Regions from separate parts of the Arthrobacter sp. NicSoilB11 genome, predicted to be linked through region 3. Evidence: predicted binding sites of a transcription regulator. Region 3 holds the regulator's gene; each other region holds the start of a gene.
The links. Region 3 encodes HrcA, which represses chaperone genes, less so after heat shock. Its sites were predicted from a motif close to TTNGCACTCGNNNNNNNCGAGTGCNAA; they were not measured.
Positions count from the first base shown of each region.

Region 1: LDO14_RS13920 (FmdB family zinc ribbon protein) is a predicted target of HrcA. The motif match lies at 2,408-2,434, and genes of this name have one in related genera.
Region 2: groES (co-chaperone GroES) is a predicted target of HrcA. The motif match lies at 2,820-2,846, and genes of this name have one in related genera.

Region 1 covers NZ_AP024657.1:2,999,458-3,004,624, forward strand. Annotated here, with positions in the region: gene LDO14_RS13900 (hypothetical protein) at 1-15, opposite strand, end outside; gene LDO14_RS13905 (GNAT family protein) at 121-741, opposite strand; gene galU (UTP--glucose-1-phosphate uridylyltransferase GalU) at 746-1,651, opposite strand; gene LDO14_RS13915 (5-formyltetrahydrofolate cyclo-ligase) at 1,759-2,379, shown strand; gene LDO14_RS13920 (FmdB family zinc ribbon protein) at 2,490-2,756, shown strand; gene LDO14_RS13925 (RcpC/CpaB family pilus assembly protein) at 2,869-3,612, shown strand; gene LDO14_RS13930 (DUF4011 domain-containing protein) at 3,640-5,167, opposite strand, start outside.
Region 2 covers NZ_AP024657.1:3,031,902-3,037,068, forward strand. Annotated here, with positions in the region: gene LDO14_RS14030 (dihydrofolate reductase family protein) at 8-610, shown strand; gene groL (chaperonin GroEL) at 679-2,289, opposite strand; gene groES (co-chaperone GroES) at 2,369-2,662, opposite strand; gene LDO14_RS14045 (DLW-39 family protein) at 2,915-3,295, opposite strand; gene LDO14_RS14050 (class I SAM-dependent methyltransferase) at 3,348-4,577, shown strand; gene LDO14_RS14055 (shikimate 5-dehydrogenase) at 4,582-5,167, opposite strand, start outside.
Region 3 covers NZ_AP024657.1:2,253,355-2,258,521, reverse strand. Annotated here, with positions in the region: gene LDO14_RS10415 (DUF4870 domain-containing protein) at 1-294, opposite strand, end outside; gene LDO14_RS10410 (DUF3097 domain-containing protein) at 414-1,265, opposite strand; gene hrcA (heat-inducible transcriptional repressor HrcA) at 1,437-2,450, shown strand; gene dnaJ (molecular chaperone DnaJ) at 2,538-3,665, shown strand; gene LDO14_RS10395 (16S rRNA (uracil(1498)-N(3))-methyltransferase) at 3,668-4,447, shown strand; gene LDO14_RS10390 (GerMN domain-containing protein) at 4,434-5,167, opposite strand, start outside.

The DNA.
Region 1 (5,167 bases), 750 kb from region 3:
AACCACGAGGATCACTGAGCTGCTAAGGGGGAAGTCCACACTCAAAACCGTATGAGCATCATGCCTGCTCAGGCCGCATTAGCCCCGGTGTGTCGTGCCCCCTCTGGCAAACCGTTGGATTTATGACCGGCGCGAGGCCAGCCAGGGGCCCAGCAGGCCCTCCGGGACTTCTTCCGCGGTGAGGGCGAAGGAACGGTGGTCGGCCCATTTGCCGTTGATGTGCAGGAAACGGGGCCGGTACCCCTCGTCCCGGAATCCCAGCTTTTCCACCACCCGCAGGCTGGGTCCGTTCTCGGGCCGGATATTGATTTCCATCCGGTGCAGGCCGAGGGTCCTGAAGCAGTGGTCCGTCACCAACGCCACGGAGGTGGGGGCGATCCCCCGTCCAGCCCGTGCCTGGTCAACCCAGTAGCCAAGGGTTGCCATCATGGCCGAACCCCACACGATTGACGACACGGTCAACTGGCCCACGATGGCGGGGCTGCTGAGGCCCGGCCTCCACTCGGTAATAAGGAAGGGCAAAGCTGTGGCCTGCGCGGCCTGCACTTTGAGCGACCGGACCATGTGCCGGTAATCGGGCAGCCCACCGCCCGGATCCGGATTGGAGGCCTCCCACGGCTGCAGCCACTCACTGTTGCGCGAGCGCACCTCCATCCATTCATTCTTGTCGCGGTACCGGATGGGCCGCAGGACCAAGTCGCCGCACTCCAGGGTGACCGGCCAGATGGGACCACTGCGCATGGCGCTAGCGGGAAAGGTCCGAGGTGAAACCTGGCAGCCATTCCCGCAGGCCCGGGCCCAGGTCGTCGCTGTCGATGGCGAGCTGGATGCAGGCCTTGAGGTAGCTGAGTTTGTCGCCGGTGTCGTAGCGCCGGCCCCGGAACACGACCCCGTACACCCCGTGCCCTTCACCATCACCGGAGGCAAGTTCCTGGAGGGCATCCGTCAACTGGATTTCCCCGCCCCGGCCCGGTTCGGTGTGTTCAAGGACGCCGAACACGGCGGGGTGCAGGACATAACGCCCGATCAGGGCCAGGTTGGAGGGCGCTTCCTCGGGTGACGGCTTTTCCACCAGCCGGTTGACGCGGACGTAGTCTTCGCCGTCGATGTCCTGGATGTCCGCACAGCCGTAGGCGCTGATCTCCGACGGCTCCACTTCAATCAGGGCGACGACGGACCCACCGGTTTTGGCCTGGACGTCAATCATCGTGCTGAGCAGTTCGTCGCGGGCGTCAATCAGGTCATCTCCCAGCAGGACAGCGAAGGCTTCGTCACCCACGTGCTGTTTTGCGCGGAGCACCGCATGGCCCAGGCCGTGGGGGTCGCCCTGCCGGACGTAGTGGATGTCACCCAACTGGCTGGCCGCCTGGATGGACGCCAGCTTCTCCGTGTCCCCTTTGTCCTCGAGCGTTGACTCAAGGGACGGCACGCGGTCGAAGTGGTCTTCCAGGGCCCGCTTGTTGCGGCCCGTAATCATCAGGATGTCGTGGAGGCCCACGTGGACGGCTTCCTCCACCACATACTGGATGGCAGGCTTGTCCACGACGGGGAGCATTTCCTTGGGCATCGCCTTGGTGGCTGGCAGGAACCTGGTGCCCAGGCCCGCGGCGGGAATGACGGCTTTGCGGACTCTGGGGTTACTGGTGTTCACCGGTCTAATCTAACGTCAGCGTCAAGCATTTCAGTAACCACCGGAGCGGCAAGCCCGTGCCGGTGCGGGAAGAACCTCCCAATACGGGGCATTGCAGGAAGGACACCATGCTGCAGGAGACCAACGCAGTCAAGGACGGCATCAGGGCCGCCCACCGCCGGCGGCGGGCAGCGCTGACGCCGGCGCAGCTCGAAGCTGCCGGCGCGGCCCTGGCCGTCCATGGGGAAGCATGGGCGGGGACGGTCACAGGGAAGCACGCCTCGATAGCCTGCGTGTACCTTGGCGTGGGACACGAACCGCCCACCCTGCCCCTGATCAACGCCCTGCATCGCAGCGGCCATCAGGTACTGCTTCCGGTGTGCGAGGAAGGCCGCGAATTGAGCTGGGTGTTCTGGACGCCGGAGACCAGCTTCGAGCGCAGCAAATATGCACCAATCCTGGAGCCCACGGGGCACCGTCACGGGCCGGAAACGGCCGGTGCCGCAGCGGTGCTCTTTATTCCGGCCACCGCAGTGGACCTCGCCGGCAACAGGATCGGGCAGGGCGGAGGCTACTACGACAAATTCCTGGGGCACCTGGCTACGGCAGGGAAGGAAATTCCCCTGGCCGCTGTTATCTACGATGACGAATTGCTGCCCGCCGGCCGGATACCGGCCGAGAAGTTCGACCGACCGGTCCCGGCCGTCCTGGCCCCGTCCGGATACCGGCCATTGGCGGGCAACGCCTGAGCCCGTCCATTCGGGCACAGTGATAGAATTAGCACTCAGGCCCTGCGACTGCTAACGGTTTACCCGGTGGCAGCACGGGACCTCTCGTTTGCCCAAGAGGAGGAGCACCAGTGCCAACATATGCTTACGCCTGCAAGGATTGCGGCCACGCCTTCGACATTGTCCAGTCGTTCTCGGACAGCAGCCTGACGTCCTGCCCGGAATGCGAGGGCACGTTGCGCAAGAAGTTCAACAGCGTCGGTGTCGTCTTCAAGGGCTCGGGTTTCTACCGCACGGATTCCCGCGATTCCAAGGGCAGCTCCGTCTCCCCCACACCCGCAGCGACGCCCGCTGCCACCCCCGCCGCGTCGGCGCCGGCAGCAGCTGCCGCCAGCTAAGCAGCCCAGGACTTTACGACGGCGGCCGGACGCTCCCTGCGTCCGGCCGCCTTTGTCCACATAGCCGCCGTCCGGGCTCCCGTGCCGCTTTGGCGTCACCTAGCGTGGGCGCATGCCAGTACTCTTCCGACGTCGCCGCGACGGTCTCCGGTTCCCCGGCCATGTCCATGCTGCAGGTGCCCGTAACATCCCCCGCCACCCCGGACGGCGTCCCCTGCACTCGCGGTTTGCCGGCTGGCTAAGCCGCAACCGACGCCTCGTAGCGGCCCTGCTCTTGTGCGCAGCTGCAGCAATCGCTGTCCAGCAACTCACTCCCGCCCCGCTCACCACCGTCACGGCGCTGGCCGCTGCCCGGGATCTGCCCGCGGGAACAACGGTAACGGCAGCAGACCTGGCCCAGGTCCAGGTGCCGCCCGGGATGGTGACCGACGGCTTCCTCCGGGATGGATCCGCAACCGCAGGCAAGCAGCTCGCAGCGCCGCTGCGGAAGGGCCAGCTCCTCACCGACGCCCAGCTGCTGGGCCCCGGGCTCCTGGCAGGGACGCCCCCCGGTTCGGCCGCGGTTCCCCTGCGGATGGCGGATGCCTCATCCATCCAGCTGGTCTCCCCCGGCCAGCTGGTCAACATTGTGCTGACATCAGCCAACGGGTTCGACCAGAAGGGTCCCTCTGAGGTCCTGGCGTCTGCCGTCCCGGTGCTGTGGACCTCGAACAACGGCGGCCAAGGGGGTCAATGGCTCGGCACCACCGAGACCGATGGACTGATCGTGGTGGCAGCCACCGCCGAACAATCACTGCGCCTGGCCGGCGCCTCCACCCAGGGCAGGCTGTTCTTCGTCCTGGTCGGGGCGCCCTGACCTCAAGCGTGGCCCGGATGATGTTGGTCAGCCCCAGTGCGGCGGTTTCTGTTCCTTCAACCAGGTATCGTGATCGTCCTCCCGGTCACCCCAGCTGCGGGCGTCGTCTTCCGCCGCCTTGCTCGGGAGGATCTCGTCGGTGCCCGCCGCTGCCGGCCGCGCCCCCGGAGAAGGCACCGGCGCTGCGGAATCCGCGGGAGCGGCACCGCGGTCAGTTCCGGCTGCGGCCCCGCTCCTGTTCGCGCCGCCGTTCTTGTCCAGGTCGTCGTTCCTGTTCGAGCCGCCGTTCTTATCCAGGTCGTCGTTCCTGTTCAGGTCGTTCGTGTTCCGGGTGTTGTTCTCGTTCTGGCGCATGTCTTCCTCGGGCCTGTCTTTCCCAGGCCGGTCTTCTCTCGTCGTGGCACCCGCTTCCCTTGTCCCCTGGGCGCGCCGGCCTTGGCTGACAGCCTCGGAAGGCAGGTAGGAAACACCGGCAGCAGGCGCCCCATCAATTCCGTGAAGTGCGTGGTTGAAGTCATCGTCCAGGAATCCTGTGCTGGACGTGGTCCGGCCCGGAAGCACCATCTTCTCAAGTCCCAGGTAACCGGCGATGCGGTCCGCGCAGGACGAGGGGTCCGTGAAGACCTCGATGGTCCACAGGGGCATGTACCGCCATCCCAGGCGTTCCAGCAGTTGCGGCCGCAGCCTGCTGCGCTCACGCACGCTCATGGTGCGGTACTGGGCCGTGCCGTCGGATTCGATGGCCACGGGCCGCGGGAGGTCGGGGTCGTCCTGGCCCATGGTGTTCAGGGGATCCGCCGCGGCAACCACGTCGATGGCGCCGTCGTACTGGTGCCAGACCCTGGCGCCCCGGGCCCGCAACCGGTCCCCCAGGTCCGCTACCAGCGGGTCCGCTCCCAGCGCCTGCTCGCTGGCCGCGGCACGGGACGCGGGAGTCCCGAGATCGGTGTTGCCGGAAATTTCCCGGTCCAGCAGCGTATAAAGATCCACCGCCCCGTGGGTGAGCCTGGTGTGGTCCAGGTCCTCCGGCCGGAAGCAGGTGAGCACGTGCATGGAACGGCGCGCCCGGGTCATGGCCAGGGCAAACTTCTCCCGGCCGCCCTCCGCGGAGAGCGGCCCGAAGTTGTGCAGGGCGCGGCCGTGCGGGGTCCGCCCGAATCCGGGCGAGAAAATGACGTGGTCGCGGACCAGGCCCTGGGCGCGTTCAAGGTCAACTACCCGGAAAGATTCCGGCCCGGCGCCGAAGAAGCCGGCCAGGCCCGGCTGGTTGGACAGCTGGAGCCTGATGGATTCACCAATCCTGGCGGCGTGCCGCAGGCTTGCGGTAACCACTGCCAGCGACGTTCGCGGGCGCAGGCGGGCGTGTTCGAAGACGAGCTCCACCACGCGGTTGACCTCGGCCACCACGGACTCCACGCCTTCGTCGCCGGCACTGGGCAGGCCCGTGCCGTCCGGCAGGTATTCCACCAGCAGCGACCGGTCCAGCCCCGTGGCCGACTGGCCTTCCGGCAGCCGGCGCAGGCCGCCGTCGTAAAAGTTCTTGCTCAGCTGAAGG
Region 2 (5,167 bases), 780 kb from region 3:
TTGGTGGATGGGCAACATCGTCGCGAACCTGTTCATCACCCTGGACGGCGTCTACCAGGCGCCCGGCGGCCGCGAGGAAGACAGCGAGGGCGGGTTCAACCTTGGCGGCTGGCAGGCACCGGTCTCCGACGACGAATCCGGCGCCGCCATTGCGGCTGGAATAGCGCGGATGGATGCCCTGCTCCTTGGCAGGAAGACCTACGACATCTTTGCCGCCTACTGGCCCCAGCAGTCCGGGGACATCGCGGACACGCTCAACCGGATACCCAAGTTTGTGGTGTCAAGCTCCTTGTCAGATCCGGCATGGGCCGGCACCACCGTGCTGCCGGATGCCGCGGCGGCGGGCGGGCTCCGGGACGAGTACCAGCAGGTGCACATGTTCGGCAGTGGCGTCCTCATCCGGTCCCTGCTGGAGGCGCAAGTGCTGGACCGCCTTCATCTCTGGCTGTATCCGGTCACCCTGGGGCAGGGCAAGCGGCTCTTCGACGCCGGGACGGTCCCCTCAACATTCCGGCTCGCCGAGCCGGTACGCAGCTACCCCAAGGGAGCCGTGTCGTTGGTCTACGAGCCTGCGGGCGGAGTCGAAACCGCCGAGATGGCGGCTACGTAGCACCCGGAACACAGAAAACCGGCCCAGCTGGTGCTGGACCGGTTTTCTGTATGTGAAGACGGGCAGGATCAGTGGCTGTGGCCTGCGTGCTCGTCCTCTTCGGCCGGCTTCTCCACGACAAGGGTCTCGGTAGTGAGAACCAGCGCGGCGATGGAGGCCGCGTTGCGGAGGGCTGCACGGGTGACCTTGACGGGGTCGATGACGCCCGCAGCGATCAGGTCCTCGTACTCGCCGGACTTGGCGTTGAACCCGTTGTTGATTTCCAGGTCGGCAACCTTGGAGGTGACCACGTAACCGTCGAAGCCGGCGTTCTGGGCGATCCAGCGCAGGGGCTGGACCAGTGCGCGGCGGACAATGCCGACGGCCGCGGCAGCGTCGCCTTCGAGGGCGTTGACGGCGGCGTCCTCATCCAGTGCCTTGAGGGCGTGGATCAGGGCCGAGCCACCGCCGGCCACGATGCCTTCTTCGAGGGCAGCGCGGGTGGAGGACACTGCGTCCTCGATGCGGTGCTTCTTTTCCTTCAGCTCAACCTCGGTTGCGGCACCCACCTTGATGACGCCGATGCCGCCGGCCAGCTTGGCCAGCCGCTCCTGGAGCTTTTCGCGGTCCCAGTCGGAATCGGTGCGGGTAACCTCGGCGCGCAGCTGGGCAACGCGTGCGGCCACGTCCTCGGCCGAGCCTGCGCCGTCGACGATGGTGGTGTTGTCCTTGGTGACGGTGATGCGGCGGGCGGTACCCAGCACCTCCAGGCCAACGGTGTCCAGGCTCAGGCCCAGCTCCGGGGAAACAACCTGCGCACCGGTGAGGGTGGCGATGTCCTGCAGCATGGCCTTGCGGCGGTCGCCGAAGCCGGGAGCCTTGACGGCAACAACGTTCAGGGTGCCGCGGATGCGGTTGACGATGAGCGTGGACAGGGCCTCGCCCTCGACGTCCTCGGCGATGATGAACAGCGGCTTGGAAGCCTGCAGTGCCTTTTCCAGCAGCGGCAGGAATTCCTGGATCGAGGAGATCTTGCCCTGGTTGATCAGGATAAGGGCGTCCTCGAGGACTGCTTCCTGGCGTTCCGCGTCGGTGACGAAGTACGGGGACAGGTAGCCCTTGTCGAACTGCATGCCCTCGGTGAGGACCAGTTCGGTCTGGGTGGTGGAGGACTCTTCGATGGTGATGACGCCATCCTTGCCCACCTTCCCAAAGGCCTCGGCGAGCAGTTCGCCGATTTCGTCGCTCTGGGCCGAGATGGCGGCAACGTTAGCCACCTGGGTGCCTTCGACCGGGCGGGCGTTTTCGAGCAGGCGGGCAGCCACGGCTTCAACCGCAACTTCGATGCCGCGCTTGATCTGGCCGGGAGCGGCGCCGGCAGCAACGTTGCGCAGGCCTTCCTTGACCAGGGCCTGGGCCAGGACCGTGGCGGTGGTGGTGCCGTCGCCGGCAACGTCGTTGGTCTTGGTGGCTACTTCCTTGGCCAGCTGCGCGCCAAGGTTCTCGTAGGGATCGTCAAGTTCCACTTCACGGGCGATGGTGACGCCGTCATTCGTGATGGTGGGGGCGCCCCACTTCTTGTCCAGGACGACGTTGCGGCCGCGGGGGCCGAGCGTCACCTTGACGGTGTTCGCGAGCTTATCGATGCCGGCCTCAAGGGACCGGCGGGCAGCGTCGTTAAACGCAAGCTGCTTTGCCATGGTTTTGTCCTTTCAAAGACAGAAACCCCGCACTGCCGGCCAGCATGAGCATGGCCGGCGGCACGGGGATCCGGAAGAGTTACTTGACGACGACAGCCAGGACGTCGCGGGCGGACAGCACCAGGTACTCGGTGCCGCCGGTCTTGACTTCGGTTCCGCCGTACTTGGAGTAGATGACGACGTCGCCAACGGCAACGTCAACCGGAACCCGCTGGCCGTCTTCGAAGCGGCCGGGGCCTACTGCAACAACTTCGCCTTCCTGCGGCTTCTCCTGGGCGGAGTCCGGGATGACCAGGCCTGAAGCCGTGGTCTGCTCGGCTTCGAGCGGGCGGACAACAATACGATCCTCAAGAGGCTTAATAGAGACCGACACTCGGACCTCTCCTTTTCGTCAGCAAAATTCGTGGACTGGAAAGCTTTCCGCCGTAGCTGGCAAACCGTCGTCGCGGTGCCGGCAGCAGCCTGGCTGGCAGCTCTTCATGTGTTAGCACCCTCCTAGGGAGAGTGCTAATGAAGACTCTATGTAAGGGTTAGCACTCGGTCAAGGTGAGTGCCAACGTTTCGTCATCGGCGTAAGCCTTTCGGGCTCCGGCCGACGGCGGTCCAGGGCGGCAAACATGCTTCCCTAACGGCCCAGGTCGTCGAAGTCCACGTCCTCGCCACCGTCGGCCTCGCCGCCTCCCTGCTGACGTTTCCGGTAAAGCACCCAACCGGCCCCGGCTGCGGTGAGTACGGCAACAACGATGAAGAAAATGCTCCCGGCCCGTGCGCCGTCGTACAACCCGCGGATGTCCCGCGCCTCCTGCGTGTTGTCGTGGATGTCGTTGCCGCCCACCGAATAAACGGTGGCGTTGAACGTGTCCAGCAGGAAAATGATCACCAACAGGGCGATGCACACCACGGCCACCACGGCCGCGGCGATCAGGGCTGGACGGGCAAACCTAGCCACACCGCGGTCCCTGGGTCGATGTTCGCCGGTCTCCCCTGGGGCTGCGCTGTCATCCATGGTTTCAACAGTATCCGCATCCCGGCAGCCGTCCTCCACTAGGCTGGAAACCATGCCCCACGCTCCCCAGGACCAGATCGCACCCCTGTTGACCCCCGAAGGCTGGGAGTTGCTGGCATCGCTGGGCCCCTACCGCGAAGAGGACGCGTTTGAGCTCAATTCGACGCTCCGGAAAGCCGGCCACCCGGGCGAACTTGTATCCGCCGTCCTGACGCAGTCCAGGCTGCGGACCAGGGCCGAGGCGAAGTTTGGTGAGTTCGCCCGCCAGATGCTTTTCACCCAGGCAGGCCTTGAGCAGGCCACCCGGCTGAACGTCGCCGCACACCACGCGCAGCGGTTCGCCGCAGCCGGGATCCGGCACGTGGCGGACCTGGGCTGCGGTCTTGGTGCCGACGCCATGGCCCTGGCTTCCCTGGACATCACCGTCACCGCCGTGGAGATGGATGAAACCACCGCCGCCTGCGCCACCATGAACCTCATCCCCTTCCCCAATGCCACGGTGGTCCACGCGGACGCGGCATCGGTCCCGCTGGAGGGGATCGACGGCGTCTGGCTGGATCCGGCACGCCGCGTCACTTCCACGTCGGGGACCAAGCGGATCTGGGACCCGGAGGCGTTCTCACCGCCGTTGTCCTTCGTGGAGTCGCTGGCGGCCGGGGGGAAGGCGGTGGGCGTGAAGATGGGCCCCGGCATGCCCCACGGGTCCGTGCCCACGGGATGCGAAGCCCAGTGGGTTTCGGTTGCCGGGGACGTGACCGAGGTGGCCCTCTGGTTCAACGCCGTGCGCAGGCCCGGGGTCCGCCGGGCGGCCCTGGTCCTGGGGTCCCAGGGGCCCGCCGAGCTGACCAGCGCAGAGGAATTCGGCGCCGGCCCGGCCGCTCCGGTGGGACCCGTGGAGGGTTACCTGTACGAACCCGACGGCGCCGTGATCCGTGCCGGGCTGGTTGCCGACGTGGCGCTGCAGCTCGGCGGGCACCTGGTGGATGAACACATTGCCTACATCTGTGCCGCGGAACTTCTGAACACCCCGTTCGCCAAGGCTTACAGGGTCCTGGAAGTCATGCCCTACAACGTCAAGGCACTCAAGGCCTGGGTGAAGGAGGAGGGGATCACCGTGCTGGACATCAAGAAGCGCGGCACAGCGGTGACCCCGGAAGAGCTGCGGAAGCAGCTCCTCCCGCAGGGCAAGGGCGCCGCCAAAAAGGGTTCCGCCAGGACGGCCACGCTGGTCCTGACTCGCATCGGCGAGGACCGCGTGGCCATCGTGGTGGAACCGGTGTAAACGCCTACTGGGCGCGCATGAACTCCTCGGCTGCCCGGACCTGTTCCGCGGTGGGGCGCACTCCCGTGTACAGCACAAACTGTTCCAGGGCCTGGATGGTGGCAACCTCCGCACCGGTGATGACGTGCTTGCCTGCCGCGCGGGCGGCCCGGATCAGCGGCGTCTCGGCGGGCAGTGCCACCACGTCGAAGACCACGCGTGCGGCCTCGATGGCCTCCGCGGGGAAGGACAGGCTGTCCGCTTCGGCGCCGCCCGCCATGCCGATGGGGGTGACGTTGATGATCATGTCCGCCGTCCCGCCGTCGAGCGCTGCACGCCACTGGAAACCGTACTGGCCTGCGAGCGCACGCCCGGCGGCCTCGTTCCGGGCGATGACGGTGACGTCCTTGAAACCGGCGTCCCGGAGCGCGGCGACGGTGGCCTTGGCCATCCCGCCTGCCCCCTGGACCAGCACGGAATAGTCGGTGGGGACCCCGTTGGATGCCAGCAGCTGCTCAATGGCCGTGTAGTCGGTGTTGTACGCCTTGAGGTGGCCGTCGGTGTTCACGATGGTGTTCACGGAGTCGATGGCCTTGGCGGACGGGTCCATC
Region 3 (5,167 bases):
GAAGATGTTCCCGACGTAGGGGACGAACACCAGGATGTTGGCCAGCACCGCGGCGATGGTGGGCGGCAGGCTGAAGTTCAGCGCTTCCTTGGATTCCTGGGCGGTAAATGGCCCGCGGTCACGGAAGATCAAGTAGATCAGCAGCGAGGGGACGCACCCCAGGATCCCGCCGAAGTGCGCCAGCGTCGCCCACTGGCGGTCTTCGCTGGCCGTAAGCGGCAGGGCGTTGGCGGGGACGCCATGGTACTCGGAACGGCCCTGGCCGTCCCTGTGATCACGTGCGTTTTCTGCCACAGTCTGTTCCTTCGAAGGTGCAAGTGGTGCTGACTACAATTCCGGCGCGGTGCGCAGTGCCTCAGGAAACAAGGAACCGCACTACCAAGAATACTGGTTCCCGGGACGCCGTCCGCCCTTCACGGCACGGTCAGGAAATCGATGACTTCCTCGACCCTGCCCAGCAGCGACGCTTCGAGGTCCGCGTACGTGCGCACGGCGCCCAGCAGCTTCTGCCATCCCAGGCCGACATCTTCCTTGGTGGCGTGGGGCCAGCCGAAGGCTTTCAGGATCCCCGTCTTCCAGTCCTGCCCGCGGGGCACGGCCGGCCATTTGTCGATGCCAAGGACAGCGGGCCGGATCGCCTGCCAGACGTCCACGTAGGGGTGACCGACGATCAGGACGTTGCCTGCGGCGCCCGGGGAGGCCATGACGGCATCCGCGATGCGGGACTCCTTGGAGTCAGGAACCAGGTGGTCCACCAGGACGCCAAGACGGCGGCCAGGCCCCGGCCTGAAGTCCGCGACGGCTGCGGCAAGGTCGTCAATGCCGTGCAGGGGCTCGACGACGATGCCCTCCACCCGGAGGTCGTCTCCCCAGACCTTTTCCACCAGTTCGGCGTCGTGCTTGCCTTCCACCCAGATCCGGCTGGCCTTGGCCACCTGGGCGCGTTGTCCGGCGACCCGAACGGACCCCGAGGCCGTCCTGCCCGCCGCGGGACCGGCAGCGGCCGGCCGGGGGGCGGGTGGCATCAGCCGGATCGGCCGGCCCTCCAGGAGGAAGCCGAACCCAAGGCGGAAGGAACGCGATTTTCCCCTGCGGTCCTCCAGCGCCACCACATGCATGCCGCCGGATTTCTCCACCCGGGTCACGGCACCCACCCAGCCCGACTGCACTTCCTCGAGCACCATGCCGCGCTCCACGGGGACCTCAGGCAGTTCCGTCCGTGCGGGAGCGGATATGCCGCGTGGGCCCCAGTTCCGGTAATCCATGGATTTGATCCGCCTAGCGCTAGTGTTCAACTCCGCAATTTCGCCCGGAGCGGTACCAATGCTAACAACGGGCCGAGGCATAATAGACTGTTAGCACTTAGGCATGTCGAGTGCTAACCCTGGGTTGCATCGGGAGGGGCATGCGCCCCGAACCATGGATGGAGGTGGAGAGTGAGCGAGCCACGCAAGCTGGAAGTACTGCGGGCCATCGTGGAGGACTACGTCCACTCCCGCGAGCCGGTTGGGTCCAAGGCCCTGGTGGAGCGGCATCATCTTGGTGTTTCCAGCGCCACCATCCGCAATGACATGGCCGCACTGGAGGACGAGGGGCTGATCACCGCCCCGCACACCAGTGCCGGCCGGATTCCCACGGACAAGGGCTACCGGCTCTTTGTGGACCAAATCTCGGCTGTCAAGCCGCTCTCGGCCGCCGAACGCCGCGCCATCCAGTCCCTGCTCGAAGGCGCGGACGACCTCGACGACGTGCTGGAGAGGACCGTCCGGCTGCTGTCGCAGCTGACCAACCAGGTTGCCGTGGTGCAGTATCCGCACCTGAGCAGGGCACTGGTCCGGCACATCGAATTCGTCCTGCTCGCCCCGCGCAAGGTCCTCGTCGTCCTGATCGCCAACAGCGGCAAGGTGGAGCAGCGGGTGATCGACGTCGGGCAGGACCTTGGCGACGACGCACTGGCTGAACTGCGCACCCGGTTCCTCGGTGCACTGGGCGGAACACCGCTGCGCCAACTGGCCCAGGCGCTGCCCGCCGTCGTCGCCGCCACCCCGCACCCGCAGCGGCAGGCGGCACACGCATTGGCGCTCGGGCTGGAGGGCCTGGCGCAAAACAGCCGGGAGGACCGGATGGTCATGGCCGGCACCGCCAACCTGGCCAGGTCCAACGTCGACTTCCCCCTCAGCATCGGCCCGGTGCTCGAGGCGCTGGAGGAACAGGTGGTGATGCTGCGGCTGTTGAGCGAAATGGCCCAGGACCACCGCGGCGTCGCTGTCAGCATCGGACGGGAGAACCCGTACGACGGCCTTGCCGAGGCCTCCGTGGTGGCCACTGCCTACGGTCCGGACAGCTCGGCGAAAGTAGGCATCCTCGGGCCCACCCGGATGGATTACCCCACCACCATGGCCGCCGTCAGGGCAGTGGCGCGCTACCTTTCCAGGATTTTGGGGCCCTGACTCTTGGCCGCCGGAGCGCGCTTCGGCCGGAAAGCAAGAGCTGGGCCGCCCAACTGAACGCAGTACAACAAGGAAGAGATACGAACTTTGAGCAGCCACTATGACGTCCTTGGAGTCTCACCCGAAGCGACGGGTGAAGAAATCAAAAAGGCCTACCGCAAGCTGGCCCGCACCCTACACCCGGACGTAAACCCCGGTGCGGACGCATCGGAACGGTTCAAGGCAGTAACTCACGCCTACGAGGTGCTTTCGGACCCCCAGAAGCGCCGGATCTACGACACCACCGGCAATGAGAACGGCACCGACAACGGTTTCGGCGGCGCAGGCTACGCGGGCCAGGGCTTCGCGTTCCAGGACATTTTCGACACCTTCTTCGGCGCCGGCGGCACGTCCGGTCCCGCTTCCCGTGTCCGCCGCGGCCAGGATGCCCTGATCAGCGTACGGATCGACCTCCGCGACGCCGTATTCGGCGTGAACAAGAAACTCGAAGTGGACACCGCCGTGGTCTGCCCCACCTGTGACGGATCCTGTTGCCGCCCCGGCACCCATCCGGAACGCTGCGACATCTGCGGCGGCAGCGGACAGGTCCAGCGGGCCGTCCGCTCCATCCTCGGCCAGGTCATGACGGCCGCCCCCTGCGGCACCTGCGAAGGTTTCGGCACCGTCATCAAGGATCCCTGCAACGAGTGCAGCGGCCAGGGCCGTATCCGCAGCCGCCGGTCGCTGACCATCAAGGTCCCTGCCGGTGTGGCCACCGGAACCCGGATCCAGCTCTCCGGCCAGGGCGAGGCCGGCCCCGCGGGCGGTCCGGCCGGCGACCTGTACGTGGAGATCCGCGTCAACAATGACGCCACCTACGTGCGGGAGGGCGACGACCTGCACGCCACCCTGCACATCCCCATGACGGCAGCCGCCCTGGGCACGGATGTCAGCCTGGAAACCTTCGACGGCACGCAGGAGATCGACGTCAAGCCCGGTACCCAGTCGGGGGAGATCATCACCCTGCGCGGCCTCGGCGTCACCCACCTGAGGGGCTACGGCCGCGGCGACCTGAAGGTCCACCTCCAGGTGGACACCCCGGCCAAGCTCGACCCCGCGCAGGAGGACCTCCTGCGCCAACTGGCCAAGCTCCGTGGTGAACAGATCACCGAGGGCAAGCTCGCTGCCAGCGGCGGCATGTTCGCCAAGCTCCGGGACCGGCTCGGTAACCTGTAGCGGTGAGCAACCCCGTCTTCTTCACGCCCCCCGGTTCGCTGGCCGGGATGGCGGCCGGCAAACTCTTTGTCCTCGACGGGGCGGAGGCGCGGCATGCCGTCACCGTCAAACGGCTGTCTCCCGGCGAAGCGGTGGACATCGTCGACGGCGCCGGCACCCGGATGACCGGGAAGGTGGTGTCCGCCGCTCCCTCCGCACTCGAGGTGGAATGCGGGACGCTGACCGTCGAAGACAGGCCGGACGTCCGGCTGGTGCTGGTCCAGGCCCTCGCCAAGGGGGACCGCGACGAGCTGGCCATCGAGACGGCCACGGAACTGGGCATCGACGCCGTCATACCCTGGCAGTCCGAACGGTCAATCGTCCGCTGGAAGGGCGACCGCGCAGCCCGGGCCCATGCCAAATGGGAATCCTCCGTGGCCGCGGCCGCCAAGCAGGCACGGCGCGCCTGGATCCCCGAAGTGCGGTCCGCCGTCGACACTGCCGGGCTTTCCGCTGCCGTGGAAGCTGCCGACCTCGCTGTCATCCTGCATGAGGACGCCGTTCGGCCGCTGCGCACCGTCCTTGAAACATGGCAAGGGAAAGCAGGCTCCGGACCCCGGGAAATCCTGCTCATCGTCGGTCCGGAGGGCGGCATCAGCCAGCGGGAGGTAACGAAACTCTGCGATAAGGGCGCCGTGACCGCCCTCCTGGGGCACCATGTCCTGCGGTCCTCCACGGCCGGCCCGGCCGCCGTCGTGCTTGCCAGCGACGTCCTTGGCCGGTGGACGGCTACCGGACCTTAAAGGACCTCGTGTCCTCGTTCCGGTCCGGTTCCCCGCCGGAGCCGGCCTGGGCCACACGCAGCATGTAATCGCCCGGCGGAAGGTTCAGGGCCAGGGTGAAGACGCCGGCCTGCCCCTGTTCGGACGCAGCCGTGGTTTCACCCGCCAGGAACGGTGCTTTGCTGCCGCCGTCCGTAGACTGCAGGATCTGCCAGCGGAGCTTCGCCCCGGGCGATGTGCTGCGGCCGGTGATCTTCACGCTCCCGCCGGGCACTTCGGCGTTCTCCTGGGGATCAATGATCCAGACGGGCGCCACCAGGCCCGCGGCGCGGGTCATCAGGGCCCCGAGCTGCACTTTGCCGAAGGCCACGTAGTCCGTGTGGCCGTCCACGAGGATCCGGACCCGGATCTGCTGGCCGGTGTCGATCAGGCCCGAACTGGCGGCGGCAGCGGTTGCCGTGTAGATCAGCTGCTGGATGGCCCGGGCAGCCATGTCGGCATCGAGGTTGCTGTTGAAAGCGTCCGAGGAGACGTCGACGGTGATGACGTCCTTGCCGGAGATTGAGGTGGCAAGTTTGTCCGGGTTCTGCCAGGGCGTGAAGAAGTCAGGGTCCAGCGGCTTCTCGGACATCATGGCCCGCAGGGCGCGGGTGACCGGGTTCTCCTGTTCAGGGACGTCGCGGAATTCCCGGTAAAGAAAGATGTTCCCGCCGCTGCGGCCGATCCAGTAGACCGGCGCCT